Regions from separate parts of the uncultured Halovibrio sp. genome, predicted to be linked through region 1. Evidence: predicted binding sites of a transcription regulator. Region 1 holds the regulator's gene; each other region holds the start of a gene.
The links. The regulator sigma-54, encoded in region 1, starts transcription at its own class of promoters, with help from an activator protein. The targets are predictions, from matches to a motif close to TGGCACNNNNNTTGCTNT.
Positions count from the first base shown of each region.

Region 2: cynS (cyanase) is a predicted target of sigma-54. The motif match lies at 1,371-1,388, and genes of this name have one in related genera.
Region 3: fliE (flagellar hook-basal body complex protein FliE) is a predicted target of sigma-54. The motif match lies at 1,353-1,370, and genes of this name have one in related genera.

Region 1 covers NZ_CAJXMA010000111.1:1,113-5,541, forward strand. The annotation lists gene lptA (lipopolysaccharide transport periplasmic protein LptA) at 1-175, shown strand, start outside; gene lptB (LPS export ABC transporter ATP-binding protein) at 185-910, shown strand; gene QZ501_RS14270 (RNA polymerase factor sigma-54) at 1,063-2,628, shown strand; gene raiA (ribosome-associated translation inhibitor RaiA) at 2,695-3,003, shown strand; gene ptsN (PTS IIA-like nitrogen regulatory protein PtsN) at 3,019-3,498, shown strand; gene rapZ (RNase adapter RapZ) at 3,532-4,404, shown strand; gene QZ501_RS14290 (HPr family phosphocarrier protein) at 4,421-4,429, shown strand, end outside.
Region 2 covers NZ_CAJXMA010000081.1:3,777-8,205, forward strand. The annotation lists gene QZ501_RS12725 (DUF302 domain-containing protein) at 1-227, shown strand, start outside; gene QZ501_RS12730 (sulfurtransferase) at 316-1,200, shown strand; gene cynS (cyanase) at 1,502-1,942, shown strand; gene QZ501_RS12740 (formate/nitrite transporter family protein) at 1,956-2,768, shown strand; gene QZ501_RS12745 (DUF4399 domain-containing protein) at 2,892-3,311, shown strand; gene QZ501_RS12750 (DUF5924 family protein) at 3,356-4,390, shown strand; gene QZ501_RS12755 (DUF3096 domain-containing protein) at 4,410-4,429, opposite strand, start outside.
Region 3 covers NZ_CAJXMA010000037.1:18,657-23,085, reverse strand. The annotation lists gene QZ501_RS08890 (sigma-54 dependent transcriptional regulator) at 1-1,207, shown strand, start outside; gene fliE (flagellar hook-basal body complex protein FliE) at 1,426-1,800, shown strand; gene fliF (flagellar basal-body MS-ring/collar protein FliF) at 1,855-3,576, shown strand; gene fliG (flagellar motor switch protein FliG) at 3,569-4,429, shown strand, end outside.

The DNA.
Region 1 (4,429 bases):
CTTTGAGAACGAGGCCTTCATCCGGCAGCAGGGCGACACCTTCCGGGGCAACCGGATCGTGTACGACGTGGCCGAAAGGGTGGTCACCGCCTCCAGCTCCGAGGACGACGCGGATGACCGGGTTGAGATGACCATCCAGCCCGGCCGCGACAGCGGCAACGACAACAGCAACTGAGCGGACCCCATGGCGAGACTGGAAGCGCTGAACCTGGCCAAGAGTTACCGCCGCCACCCGGTGGTGATGGACGTTTCCCTCAGCATCCAGAGTGGTCAGATCGCCGGGCTGCTCGGGCCCAATGGCGCCGGCAAGACCACCTGTTTCTACATGATCGTGGGCCTGGTTCCCCATGACCGGGGCCGCATCCGCATCGATGACCGCGACATCACCCACCTGCCCATGCACGGCCGCGCCCGTGCCGGTATCGGCTATCTGCCACAGGAAGCCTCGGTCTTCCGGCGCCTGACCGTGGCGCAGAACCTGATGGCGATCCTGCAGACCCGCAGCGACCTCACAAAGGCCGAACGTGAGGAACGCATGGAGTCACTCCTGCGTGAGTTCCACATCAGCCACATCCGCAACAGCCTGGGCATGAGCCTTTCCGGCGGTGAGCGCCGCCGCGCCGAGATCGCCCGTGCGCTGGCGGTGGAGCCGGCCTTCATCCTGCTGGACGAACCCTTCGCCGGCGTGGACCCGATCTCGGTCAGCGACATCAAGCAGATCGTGCGCCAGGTGCGTGACCGGGGCATCGGTGTCCTGATCACCGACCACAACGTGCGCGAGACGCTCGACATCTGCGAAACCGCCTATATCGTCAGCGAAGGCCACATCATCGCCTCCGGCACCTCCGAGGACATCCTCGCCAACCAGCAGGTCAAGGAAGTCTATCTGGGCGACGAATTCCGTCTGTGACACGGTCCTCCCAAAACCGTTGTCGCCCTGCCCAATTGGCCTGTACACTCAATTCAAAAGACATTAAGCAAAATCCCTGCCGGCCTGCCACAGGGTCGGATTAAGGTTACGTAAATGCGGGACAATCGGTAACGGGAAAGCAGTCGATGGTCATGAAAGCGTCCCTGCAGCTGAAGATGGGCCAGCAGCTCACAATGACGCCCCAGCTTCAGCAGGCAATACGGTTACTCCAGCTCTCCACACTCGACCTGCAGCAGGAGATCCAGCAGCAGCTGGAATCCAATCCCATGCTTGAAACCGCCGAGGAAGCCGAAGCGGAAGCTGAAGCCGGGACTGACGACAGCGAAACCGCTGACACCAGTGAACACAGTGACAGCAGGGAAGATGGCCGCGAATCCGGTGAGTCAGAGGGATCGCAGGAAGACGAATCACGGGAAACCGCCGGCGCCGAGCCCGAGAGCTGGGAGAACGAGAACTGGCAGGACAACAGCGAAATCCCCGACAACCTGCCCGTGGACACCGCCTGGGACGACGTCTACCAGACCGCCCCCGCCTCGCCCGCCAGCTCACGCCCCGAGGATGAAGGCGGCGAATCGGATTTTGAGAGCCGCAACAGCCGTGGCGAGACTCTCCAGGATCACCTGCACTGGCAGCTCAACCTCACCCCCATGTCCGAGCGCGACCGCGCCATTGCCCACGCCCTGGTGGATGGCATCGACGACAGCGGCTATCTGACCCAGAGCCTTGAGGAGATCCATCAGGGGCTGAGCGCGCCGGACGACGAGGATCCACTGGAGATGGACGAGGTTGAAGCGGTCCTGCACCGGCTGCAGCACTTCGACCCGCCCGGGGTGGCCGCACGGGACCTGCGCGAGTGCCTGCTGATCCAGCTCAATCAGCTTCCCACGGACACCCCCTGGCTCAAGCAGGCACGGCTGGTGATCAGCCACTACATCCAGCTGCTCGGCAGCCGTGACTACCGCCAGCTGATGCGCCGCAGCCGGCTCAGCGAGGCGCAGCTCAAGGAGGTCCTGGGGCTGATCCAGAGCCTGCACCCCCGCCCCGGGGATGCCATCGGCGAGGAAGAAACCGAATACGTGGTCCCGGACGTGATCGTCACCCGCCAGGAAGGGCGCTGGAAGATCGAACTGAACCCGGAGATCGCGCCCCGGCTGCAGGTGAACAGCCTCTATGCGTCACTCATCCGCCAGTCCGACAGCAGCAGGGACAACACCTATCTGCGCGACCAGCTCCAGGAGGCCAAGTGGTTCATCAAGAGCCTTCAGAGCCGTAACGAAACCCTGTTGAAAGTCGCCTCCCAGATCGTCGATCATCAGCAGAGGTTCTTTGAAGAGGGCGAGGAAGCGATGAAGCCGCTGATCCTCTCCGAAATCGCCCAGGCGGTGGAAATGCACGAGTCCACCATATCCCGCGTCACCACCCAGAAGTACATGCACACCCCGCGTGGCATTTACGAACTGAAGTATTTCTTTTCCAGCCATGTGAGCACGGACGAAGGCGGCGAGTGCTCGTCCACAGCCATCCGTGCCATGATCCGCAAACTCATCAATGAGGAGGAAAGCCGAAAACCGCTGAGCGACAACCGTATAGCGACTATACTCAGTGATCAGGGCATCAATGTGGCACGCCGCACGGTGGCGAAATACCGCGAGGCGATGCACATTCCACCCTCGAACGAACGCAAACGTCTCGTCTAGAGGGTCTGACGCCTGTATGATGGCCACCTTCCGGTGGCCGGGCCGAACCGGAAACAGGAGCGGACTATGCAACTCAACATTTCAGGTCACCACATCGAGCTGACTGAAGCCCTCAAGGACTATGTCCGGAGCAAGATGGACAAACTTGAGCGACACACCGACCAGATCAGCAACACCCAGGTGACGCTGTCGGTGGTCAAACAGCGACAGACCGCCGAAGCCACGCTCCATGTAACCGGGGGCGAAATCAACGCCAAGGCCCAGCACGACGATATGTACGCGGCGATCGATCAGCTTGTGGACAAGCTTGACCGGCAAATTCTCAAACATAAGGAAAAGCAGGTGGAACGCATGCACGGTGCGGCCACCCGCTGATCCCAAGCGGTATCCATGGTCCATTCATCACTGTCCATTGAATCCATCCTTGCCCCGGAACTGGCCCTCTGCGGTGTTCCGGGGACCAGCAAGAAACGCATCCTCGAGACCATTGCCGAAAGGGTGGCCCTGCACTACCCGGAGCTTGAGGAGAACCAGATCTTCAACAATCTGGTGGCGCGGGAGCGCCTCGGCAGCACCGGCATCGGACAGGGCATCGCCATTCCGCACTGCCGGCTCGAGGACTGCAAGCGCGTGGTGGGCGCGCTGCTGACGCTGGATGAACCCATCAACTTCGATGCCATCGACAGTGAGCCGGTGGATCTGCTGTTCGTGCTCCTGGTGCCGCAGAATGCCACCAGTGAGCACCTTGAGCTGCTCAGCCAGCTGGCGGAGAAGTTCAATGACCGCGGCCTGTGCCGGCGCCTGCGCCAGTGCCAGGACTCGCAGGAACTCTATGACCTGATTGTCGCCAGCGAAAAGGCATCGCCGTAACGCCGACCCATCCAGCCAGCGGGAGATCGGGCTGTGAAACTGACCATCGTGAGCGGCCGCTCGGGCTCCGGCAAGAGCACAGCGCTCCATGTGCTGGAAGACCTCGGCTACTACTGCATCGACAACCTGCCCATCGGACTGCTGCAGCCGCTGACGCGCAAGGCGCTGGAATCGGACGAGCAGCAGAGCGACATCGCCGTCAGCATTGACGCCCGCAATCTCTCCGCGGACATTGCCGATTTCGAGAACCTCTACCGCCAGCTCCAGCACCCGGACCTGAGGGTGGAGGTCATCTATCTGGACGCGGCGGACAGCATGCTGCTGCAGCGCTTCCACGCGACCCGCCGCAAGCACCCCCTGAGCACACCGGGGCGCTCGCTGTCCGAGGCCATTCAGGACGAGAAAGCCCTGCTGGAACCCATCGCGCGGCTTGCGGACCTGCACATCGACACCACCGAACGCTCCATGTACGAGCTGCGCGACATGGTACGCGAGCGGATCGTGGGGCGGGACGAACAGCAGATGGCCCTTCTGATCCAGTCGTTCGGCTACAAGCACGGGGTGCCCATCGACTCGGATTTCGTCTTCGATGTGCGCTGCCTGCCCAATCCCTTCTGGGACGAATCCCTGCGCGGCTATACCGGGCTGGATGCCCCGATCCGTGAATACCTGACCGGCCAGCCTGGCACCACGACCCTGCTCGAGGATATCAAGGGGTTTCTGGACCGCTGGTTGCCGGAATTCCACACGGTGAACCGCTCCTACATGACAATCTCCATCGGCTGCACCGGCGGCCAGCACCGCTCGGTCTACATGGCCGAGGAGCTGGCGGCGCACCTGCGCCAGGCCTTCAGCACCGTCCAGGTCCGGCACACGGAACTGCCCCACGCGCAACCGACGCCCTGAACACAGCGGAAACCCAATGATCCGA
Region 2 (4,429 bases), on a different contig from region 1:
CTTATGCCGCGCGCGTGTGGGAAGCCCGGGAGGACGCGGGGATTGCCATACCCGTGCGCGGCCATGTCTATGAGAGCGCCAGCGGCCGGGTCCGGGTCGACTGGCAACGGCCAAGCGTCAACCTTGGCCTCTTCCCCGAACAGGAACTGGCCGCCATCGGGCGTGAACTGGACCCGGTGTTTGAGCGCATCATCCGGTCGGTCGGCAGCGGACCGGAGACGGCATAGCCGCAAATCCAGGAGGGCCAGGCAGGCCATCCTCAGATAACGCCTCGACCATCCAGGCAGGAAGGGGCGGGGAACAGGAGAGATCACCATGACCGAGCAGATCCTTTACAGCGTTGAGGAAGCAAACGCACTGGCCAGCGCCGGCAAGGCGGTGCTGATTGATATCCGCGACAGCGATAAGTACGAAACCGAGCACATCCCGGGTGCCGTGAACGTGTCCGATATTTTCTACTACCTGGCGGAGACCACGGACAGCGGGCTGGACGCAATGCACCAGACATTCGCAGAACTATTCGGCAACGTGGGCCTGGACGGCCAGAAAACCGCCATCGTCTATGAGGACGCCCTGAATACCCAGTACGGCGGTTCCTGCCGGGGGTACTGGCTGCTCAAGTACCTTGGGTATCCAACGGCCGGTATTCTCGATGGCGGCCTCCGCGCCTGGAAGGAGGCAGGCATGCCTTTGACGTCTGAAGCGCCGACAGTGACGCCGGCAACCTTCCCTCTCAACCCGCAGCGCGACCTCCTCGCGACCAGGGATGACATGCTTGAGATCCTGGCCAACGGTGACGCGATCCTGCTGGATAACCGCGACCAGGATGAATGGCTCGGGGAGAGCTCTTCCCCCTACGGTAAGGACTTCGTTCCCCGCAAGGGCCGGCTTCCCGGTGCCGTATGGCTTGAGTGGTACGAGTTCATGGACGATGGGGAAGTCCCCGCCTTCAAGACGCCTGAGGCCATCCGGGAGCTTGCCGCATCCAGGGGCATTGCCCCGGACGACCCCATCGTCATCTACTGCTTCAAGGGCGCGCGGGCGAGCAACACCTTTGTCGCCCTGCGCCAGGCCGGGTTCAGCAACCTCCGGATTTACCTTGGCTCCTGGAACGAATGGGCCAAGGATCCCGCTTTACCCATTGAATCAGGTAGCCCGGGGGCTGCGGCGCCCCTCCTTAAGCAAAGATTGGCTGGTTAGAAGTCCCCCCTACTCTCCACAAACAAACCATCAACATTGAGGTCCCCTACTACGGGAAATCGTGTTGTATGACTACGAGAAATCGTTCTTCACGATTTCTCGTAATTTCCCTGCCCCTTCAGACTCATAATTAATCTTTCCAAATCAGAATCTTAAAAAATAGAACAGGTTGGCACAGCAACTGCTTACTCAGTCTGCAACCGACAGCTCGTACGGTACGAGTGCTGTCAGCTAACAGGCGCCCACTTTTAGGGCAAATGCACTATCGATGCAGCAATCTGGTTCAAGGAGTTGCACTGTTATGAATCATGAAACCATGACCGCCACCATCCTCACCGCCAAGAACGAACAGGGCTACACTTGGGGGCAGCTGGCCGAATCCATCGGCATGTCGCCCGTATGGACGGCTTCCTGCTGCTACGGCATGAACACCATGCTGGAGGACCAGGCCAAGGCTCTGTGCACAACACTGAGCCTCGGCGACGAAGTGGCACGGACCCTGCAAACCTGCCCCCACAAGCACTGGGACAAAGCCGTTCCGACTGATCCGCTCATCTATCGCATCTATGAAGCCTGCATGATCTACGGCGACAGCGTGAAGGACATCATTCACGAGAAATTCGGCGACGGGATCATGAGTGCAATCGACTACAAGATGCACGTGGACCGCGTGGAGGATCCCAAGGGGGACCGGGTCGTGATCACGATGGATGGCAAGTTCCTCCCCTTCAAACGCTGGTAACAGGAGAACCAACATGTCCTATCTTCAACCCAACGAGTTCGTCACCAAGCTGGTGGACGCCGGCGAAGCCAAGATCCACATGGGCACGCGGGACACCCTGATCCGTGCCTTCATGGCGGGGGCGACGCTGGCGCTGGCGGTGATCTTCACCATCACCATCGCGGTGCAGACCGGTTCCTTTCTGGTCGGCGCCCTGCTCTTCCCAGTGGGCTTCTGCATGCTCTATCTCATGGGCTACGACCTGCTCACGGGGGTATTCACGCTCGTGCCCATGGCACTACTGGACAAGCGGCCGGGCGTGACCTTCCCGCGCATGCTGAAGAACTGGGGCCTTGTGGGGCTCGGGAACCTCGGCGGCGCGCTCTTCATCGCCATTTTCGGCTATCTCAACTTCTCCATGGGGGGCTCCGAAGCCATCAATGAAGTCGGCCAGAAGATCATGGCCGTTGGCGAAAGCCGGACCGTGGGTTACCAGGAAGCCGGTATTGCCGGCTGGATCGTTCTCTTCATGCGCGGCATGTTCTGTAACTGGATGGTCTCCATGGGCGTTGTCGGCGCGAGCATTTCCACTCACGTGTCCGGCAAGATCATGGCCATGTGGATGCCGATCATCATCTTCTTCTATCTCGGTTTCGAGCATTCCGTCGTGAACATGTTCCTGTTCCCGATCGGCCTGCTGATGGGCGCGGACTTCACCCTTTACCAGTACATCATGTGGAATGAGATCCCGACGGTTCTGGGCAACCTGGTGGGTGGCCTGACACTGGTTGGCCTGGTTCTGTACACCACTCACGTCCGCACCCAGCCGAAGAAGAGCTTTTCCTGATCGGGGCGACGCCCTGGACTGGATGACCATCCGGTAATAACCCTCCCAGCCGGGGCGTGGTGGCTTGCCGCCGCCCGCCCCGGCTTTTTATGCTGGTATCCCATCCACACAGGGAGTTACAGCATGAAGGCACTGACCCGCACACTGGCCGGCATCACACTGGCTCTGGGCACAACCGCCGCAATGGCCAGCGATGCACCGGAAGAAGCATCCGCCTATTTCATTTCCCCGCAGGACGGCGAGACCGTCAGCTCCCCCGTAACCGTCCGCTTCGGGCTTGAAGGCATGGGTGTGGCGCCCTCTGGGGTCGACCGGAAGAACACCGGCCACCACCACCTGCTCGTGGACGTGGAGGAGATGCCCGCAATGGATGAGCCCATTCCTTCCGACGACCAGCACCGGCACTTCGGCGGTGGCCAGACCCAGACCACACTGGATCTTGAGCCCGGCGAACACGAGCTGACGCTGCTGCTCGGCGATGAGACGCACACGCCCCATGAGCCGCCGGTCAAATCCGAGACGATTACCATTACCGTTGAATAACCGTCTTTGACCTGCCGGGCCGGTCAGCCTATGTCCCTTTCGCTATGAGTACACCACTGCCCGGCCCGGTCAACTGGAAATGGAAAGCCCTGCGTGCCGCCGTGCACGTACGTCGCCACCCCTGGCTGTTCGCGCTTCTGGGCTTCGTAGCGGGCATCGCCAGCTTCCTGCTTGTTGATCGACAACAGGATACGGCGGGACTGATCGCAATACTGATGCTCGCGGGCTGGGTCTGGCTGGTTCTGGAAGACCCGATACGCCGCCTGATCAGCCTGATCCCGGGCGTGGACCTGCCACCGCCGCTGGTGCGCTTCACGACCCAGCTGATCCACCAGGAGAGCTTCTTCTTCGCTCTCCCGTTTTTTGCCATCACCACAACCTGGAACAGCGTTCAGGCCCTGTTCACGGCACTGATCGGCATCGCCGGCCTGATCTCGATCATTGACCCGGTTTACCACGGCTGGCTCACCCGCCACCGCTGGCTCTATCTCGCCTATCACTGCCTGGCGCTGTCCACCATTCTGCTGACGGCACTGCCCATCATCCTGCACCTGAGCACCTGGGAGAGCTACATCATCACCACCGCGCTCACCCTGACTCTGGCATTGCCGAGTCTGGCCCAGGCTGTGCCGCTTGGGGGTGCCCTGCGCCTTGTCGGTATGGCCGTGGTTCTCACGGTCCTCGTGGCTACCGCCTGGTTCGGCCGCGTGGCTGTTCCACCCGCCACCCTGTGGCTGACCGAAAGCACCATATCCCATCTGGTGGACCAGGATGACATGGAGCCGGGACGCTCACTGGAGGAGGCCACTGCCGAGGCGGTCGCTGAACGTGGGCTCTACGCCTATACCGCAATCCGGGCGCCACGCGGGCTGCATGAGACGGTCTATCACGAATGGGTACACAACGGCCGCGTCTATGACCGCATACCGCTGGAGGTCACCGGTGGCCGTGAGGCGGGCTACCGTGCCTGGACCCACAAGCTCCGTTTCCCACCCAATCCGGAAGGGATATGGCATGTGCGGGTCAGGACCGGGTCGGATCAGATGATCGGACAGATCCGCTTCCGGGTCCGGGACTGATCCGGCCCCGGGAAACGCTTCAGAAGCCATGCCCCATGA
Region 3 (4,429 bases), on a different contig from region 1:
GCTGATGACCGCCTACGGCCGCATCGAGCAGGCGGTTTCCGCCATGCAGGCCGGTGCCGTGGATTACCTGGCCAAACCGTTTGAGCCACAGGTGCTGACGGACATTGTCTCGCGGGTTCTGGGAGGCCCTGCCTCTACCAGTGCCAACCGCGCCATTGCCGAGGATGCCGCCAGCCGGCGGATGTTCCAGCTGGCCCGCAAGGTGGCCGCCACGGACTCCACTGTGCTGATCTGTGGCGAAAGTGGCACGGGTAAGGAGGTGCTGGCGCGTTACATCCATGACGAATCCAGTCGCGCCTCACAGCCCTTTGTGGCCCTCAACTGCGCCGCTATCCCCGAGAATATGCTGGAGGCGATCCTTTTCGGTCACGAGAAGGGGGCCTTCACCGGGGCACACCAGACGTCGCCGGGCAAGTTTGAGCAGGCCAATGGCGGCACGCTGCTTCTGGACGAGATCTCGGAAATGGAGATCGGGCTTCAGGCCAAGCTCCTGCGGGTCCTTCAGGAGCGCGAAGTGGAACGGGTGGGTGGCCGCCGCAGCATCCAGCTTGATGTGCGTGTGATTGCCACCACCAACCGGGATCTCCAGGAGGATGTGGCCGCGGGCCGCTTCCGTGAGGACCTCTATTACCGGCTGGGTGTGTTCCCACTGCAGTGGCTGCCGCTGCGCGAGCGCCGTGACGACATCCTGCCGCTGGCGGACCATCTGCTGGAAAAGCACGCCCGTCAGATGCACATGACCGGGGTTACGCTGGACCCCAGTGCACGCCGGGTTATTTACCAGTACGACTGGCCGGGCAATGTGCGGGAACTGGACAACGCCATCCAGCGGGCCCTGATCCTGCAGCAGGGGCAGGTCATTACGGACCGGGACCTGAGCCTGGACCAGAGCATCACCGGCGCCGCACCGGCGCCGCGATCGGCTGTTCCGGAACCTGATGCGGAAGAGACTGTTGAACCGGGCGCGGAGGCTGACGCGCCTGCCCCCCAAGCCGTTGAGGCAGCCGGTGAGCCCCAGGATGCCTCTCTGGGAGATGACCTGCGCCAACGTGAGTTCCGGATCATCCTGCAGACCCTGCGTGATGAGCGTGGCCGCCGCAAACAGGCGGCCGAACGGCTGGGCATCAGTCCCCGTACCCTGCGCTACAAGCTTGCCCAGATGCGGGATCATGGCATCAACCCTGAAGAGGAGCTGGCGTTCGTCTGACGTCCCTTCCTCCTGCCTGCCCGGGCTCCGGCCCGGGCTTTTTTGTGTCAAAATCACGTCAGCACACTTTTCCATTCCGCCCCTTCCAGCCGGATTTTGCTCAGAAACTCTCTCAAGAGCCTGTAATGGAATGGAAAATTCATTCTGGCCCGTTGTTTGCTTTTCTGTCATCGAGATGAATCTGCCATGGCAGAGCCCTGAGCATTGGGAGAGGAACAATGGTTGAACGAGCTGATGTGAACTCCGTGCTGTCCGATATCCGTGCGCTGCGCGAGCAGATGCAGCAGCGCCAGCAGATCCAGCCGGACCAGCTGCGGCCGGAGCAGATGCAGCCCAGCCAGAAGCCGGGTGAGGCCCAGCAGGGCGAGGGCCCGAGCTTTATGGACACCCTCCAGGGGGCGGTCAATCAGGTTAACGAGTTGCAGCAGACCTCCTCGGACCTCAAGACCCGCTATACCCAGGGTGATCCGGATGTGGACATCACGCGGGTGATGGTCGAGAGCCAGAAAGCTTCGGTGGCATTCGAGGCCACGACCCAGGTGCGTAACCGCGTCGTGCAGGCCTATGAGAAAATCATGAACATGCCGATCTGATTCGGTTCAACGGGATATCCGCCCGCGGGCGGTGTGCGGTGACAGGAGCGCACAATGGCCAACGTACCGGCTGAAACGGAACAGACCAACCCGCCGGCCAGCGGCGGGGGAGGCGGGAGCGAAAGCAGTGCCACTGGAGGTGGCAGCAACCTGCTGATGGGCGTCAACCGGCTGACCCTGTTGCGTCAGGTGGGGCTTATCGTCGGTCTTGCCGCCAGTGTGGCACTGGCCGTGGCACTGGTGCTCTGGGCCCAGGGCTCGGACTACAAGCCCCTGGTGGGCGATATGAGTGAGTATAACCCTGCGGAGCTCACCAATGTGCTGGACAGCGCCGGGGTGGATTACCGGATTGAGCACCGCAGTGGCGCTCTTCTGGTGGCGTCGGGTGACATCCATGAAGCCCGCCTGGCTCTGGCCCGGGAAGGTGTGACCGAGGACAAGGGCATGGGCTTTGAGATCATCATGCAGGATCAGGGCCTGGGCACCTCCCAGTTCATGGAAAAGGCCCGCTTCCACCGCAGCCTGGAAGGTGAGCTGGCCCGCACCATCAGGGCCATGGGCAATGTGCGCAATTCCCGCGTGCACCTGGCCATTCCCGAGGATTCCGTTTTTGTCAGTGACAACCGCAACCCCTCTGCCTCGGTCATGGTGGATCTGGGCTCCGGAAGGCGCATGGATGAAACCCAGGTGCGCTCGGTCATCAACCTTGTTGCGGGCAGTGTGCCCCAGATGAGCCGGGAGGACGTCACGGTCGTGGACCAGCGGGGCAACCACCTGTCCGCCAATGTGAACAACGAGAAAGCCCAGGAGATGGCCCAGAAGTTCCAGATGCAGCGGCGCGTGGAGCAACGGCTCAAGGAGCGGGTCGCGGGAATCCTGGCTCCGATCATGGGGCGCGACCGCTTCAACGCGGAAGTGTCGGTGGACATGGACTTCAAGGCAGTGGAGCAGGCCGAGGAGATCTTCAACCCCGAGCAGCAGGCTCTGCGCAGCGAGCAGACTGTGGAAGAGATCAACCGCCAGGGCGAGGCCGGTGGAATTCCCGGCGCGCTCTCGAACCAGCCTCCCGGCGAAGCCGAAGCACCGGAACAGGCCGGCGGCGAGGGCGGCGGCGAAGGGGGCGGCTCCCGGAGTTCGCGGACCTCATCGACCCGCAACTACGAGGTGGATCGGCTGCTGAGCTTCACGCGCAAGGAGCCTGGCTCGGTCAACCGTATGAGCGTGGCGGTAGCGGTGGATGATCTCAAGCGCACCAACCCGGAAACCGGGGAGACCACCAGTGTCGAATGGCCCCAGGCGGAACTGGAGCGCCTGACCCGTCTGGTTCGGGATGCCGTGGGCTTTTCCGCCGCGCGGGGAGACAGCGTGACCGTGGTCAACACGGACTTCGCCGAGCAGCAGGAGCCCGAGATTGAGCCTGTGCCCTTCTATGAGCAACCCTGGTTTCAGGACAGCATCCGCCCGGTGATCGCGGGCCTGGTGATCATTGCGCTGGCCCTCCTTCTGGTCCGGCCCACACTCAAGACCCTGGCCTCCGGCGGTGGTGGTGGGGGCAGTGGTGAGGCTGGTGAGTCGGACCTTGAAGGGCTTGGTGGTCTGGACGATATTGAAGGCAGTGAATCGATCCGCTCGGCCATGGGCAGTGGCGACGATCGGCTTTTGCCCGATACCGGTGAAAGCTATGATAGGGAGCTGAACGCTGTTAAAGGCCTGATTGCGGAAGATCCCGCACGGGTAGCGCAGGTGGTTCGTCAGTGGGTGAACGCGGATGAGTGAGGAAGAGAACACAGCCGGCCGGGCCCAGCCCTCGCGCAAACTGGGCCGCATTGAGCAGGCTGCGATACTGCTGATGACCCTGGGCGAGGAGGATGCTGCGCAGATCCTCAAGCACATGGGGCCGAAGGAGGTCCAGCGGGTGGGGATGGCCATGTCCCAGCTGCAGGACGTGCCCAAGAACGACGTGAACTACGTTGTGGGTGAGTTCTTCGAGGCGGTTGGCGGCCAGACCGGTCTGGGCGTTGGCGCTGATGACTACATCCGGTCGGTGCTCACCAATGCCCTGGGCGAGGAGAAGGCCGGAAGCCTCATTGACCGGATACTGATCGGCGGCAACACCACCGGCCTGGATACCCTCAAGTGGATGGAACCCCGGGCGGTGGCGGACATCATCCGGTATGAACACCCCCAGATCCAGGCAATCGTTGTCTCCTACCTGGATCCGGACCAGTCGGCCGAGATTCTGGCGTCGCTGGATGACAAGGTGCGCCTTGATGTGATGATGCGTGTGGCCTCCCTGGAGTCCATCCAGCCGCAGGCGCTGCAGGAGCTCAACAACATCCTTGAGAAGCAGTTCTCCGGGGGCGCCGGTGGCCAGGCCAGCCGCATAGGCGGTATCCAGCGCGCGGCGGACATCATGAACTACATGGACCGCAGCATCGAAGGCCAGCTCATGGACTCCGTGAAGGACATGGATCCCGATCTGGGCAGCGAGATCGAGGACCTGATGTTCGTCTTCGACAACCTCAAGGACGTGGACGACCGGGGCATCCAGGCGCTGCTCCGCGAGGTTTCCTCGGACGTACTGGTGGTGGCGCTCAAGGGCGCGGAGGACGAAGTGAAGGAGAAGATC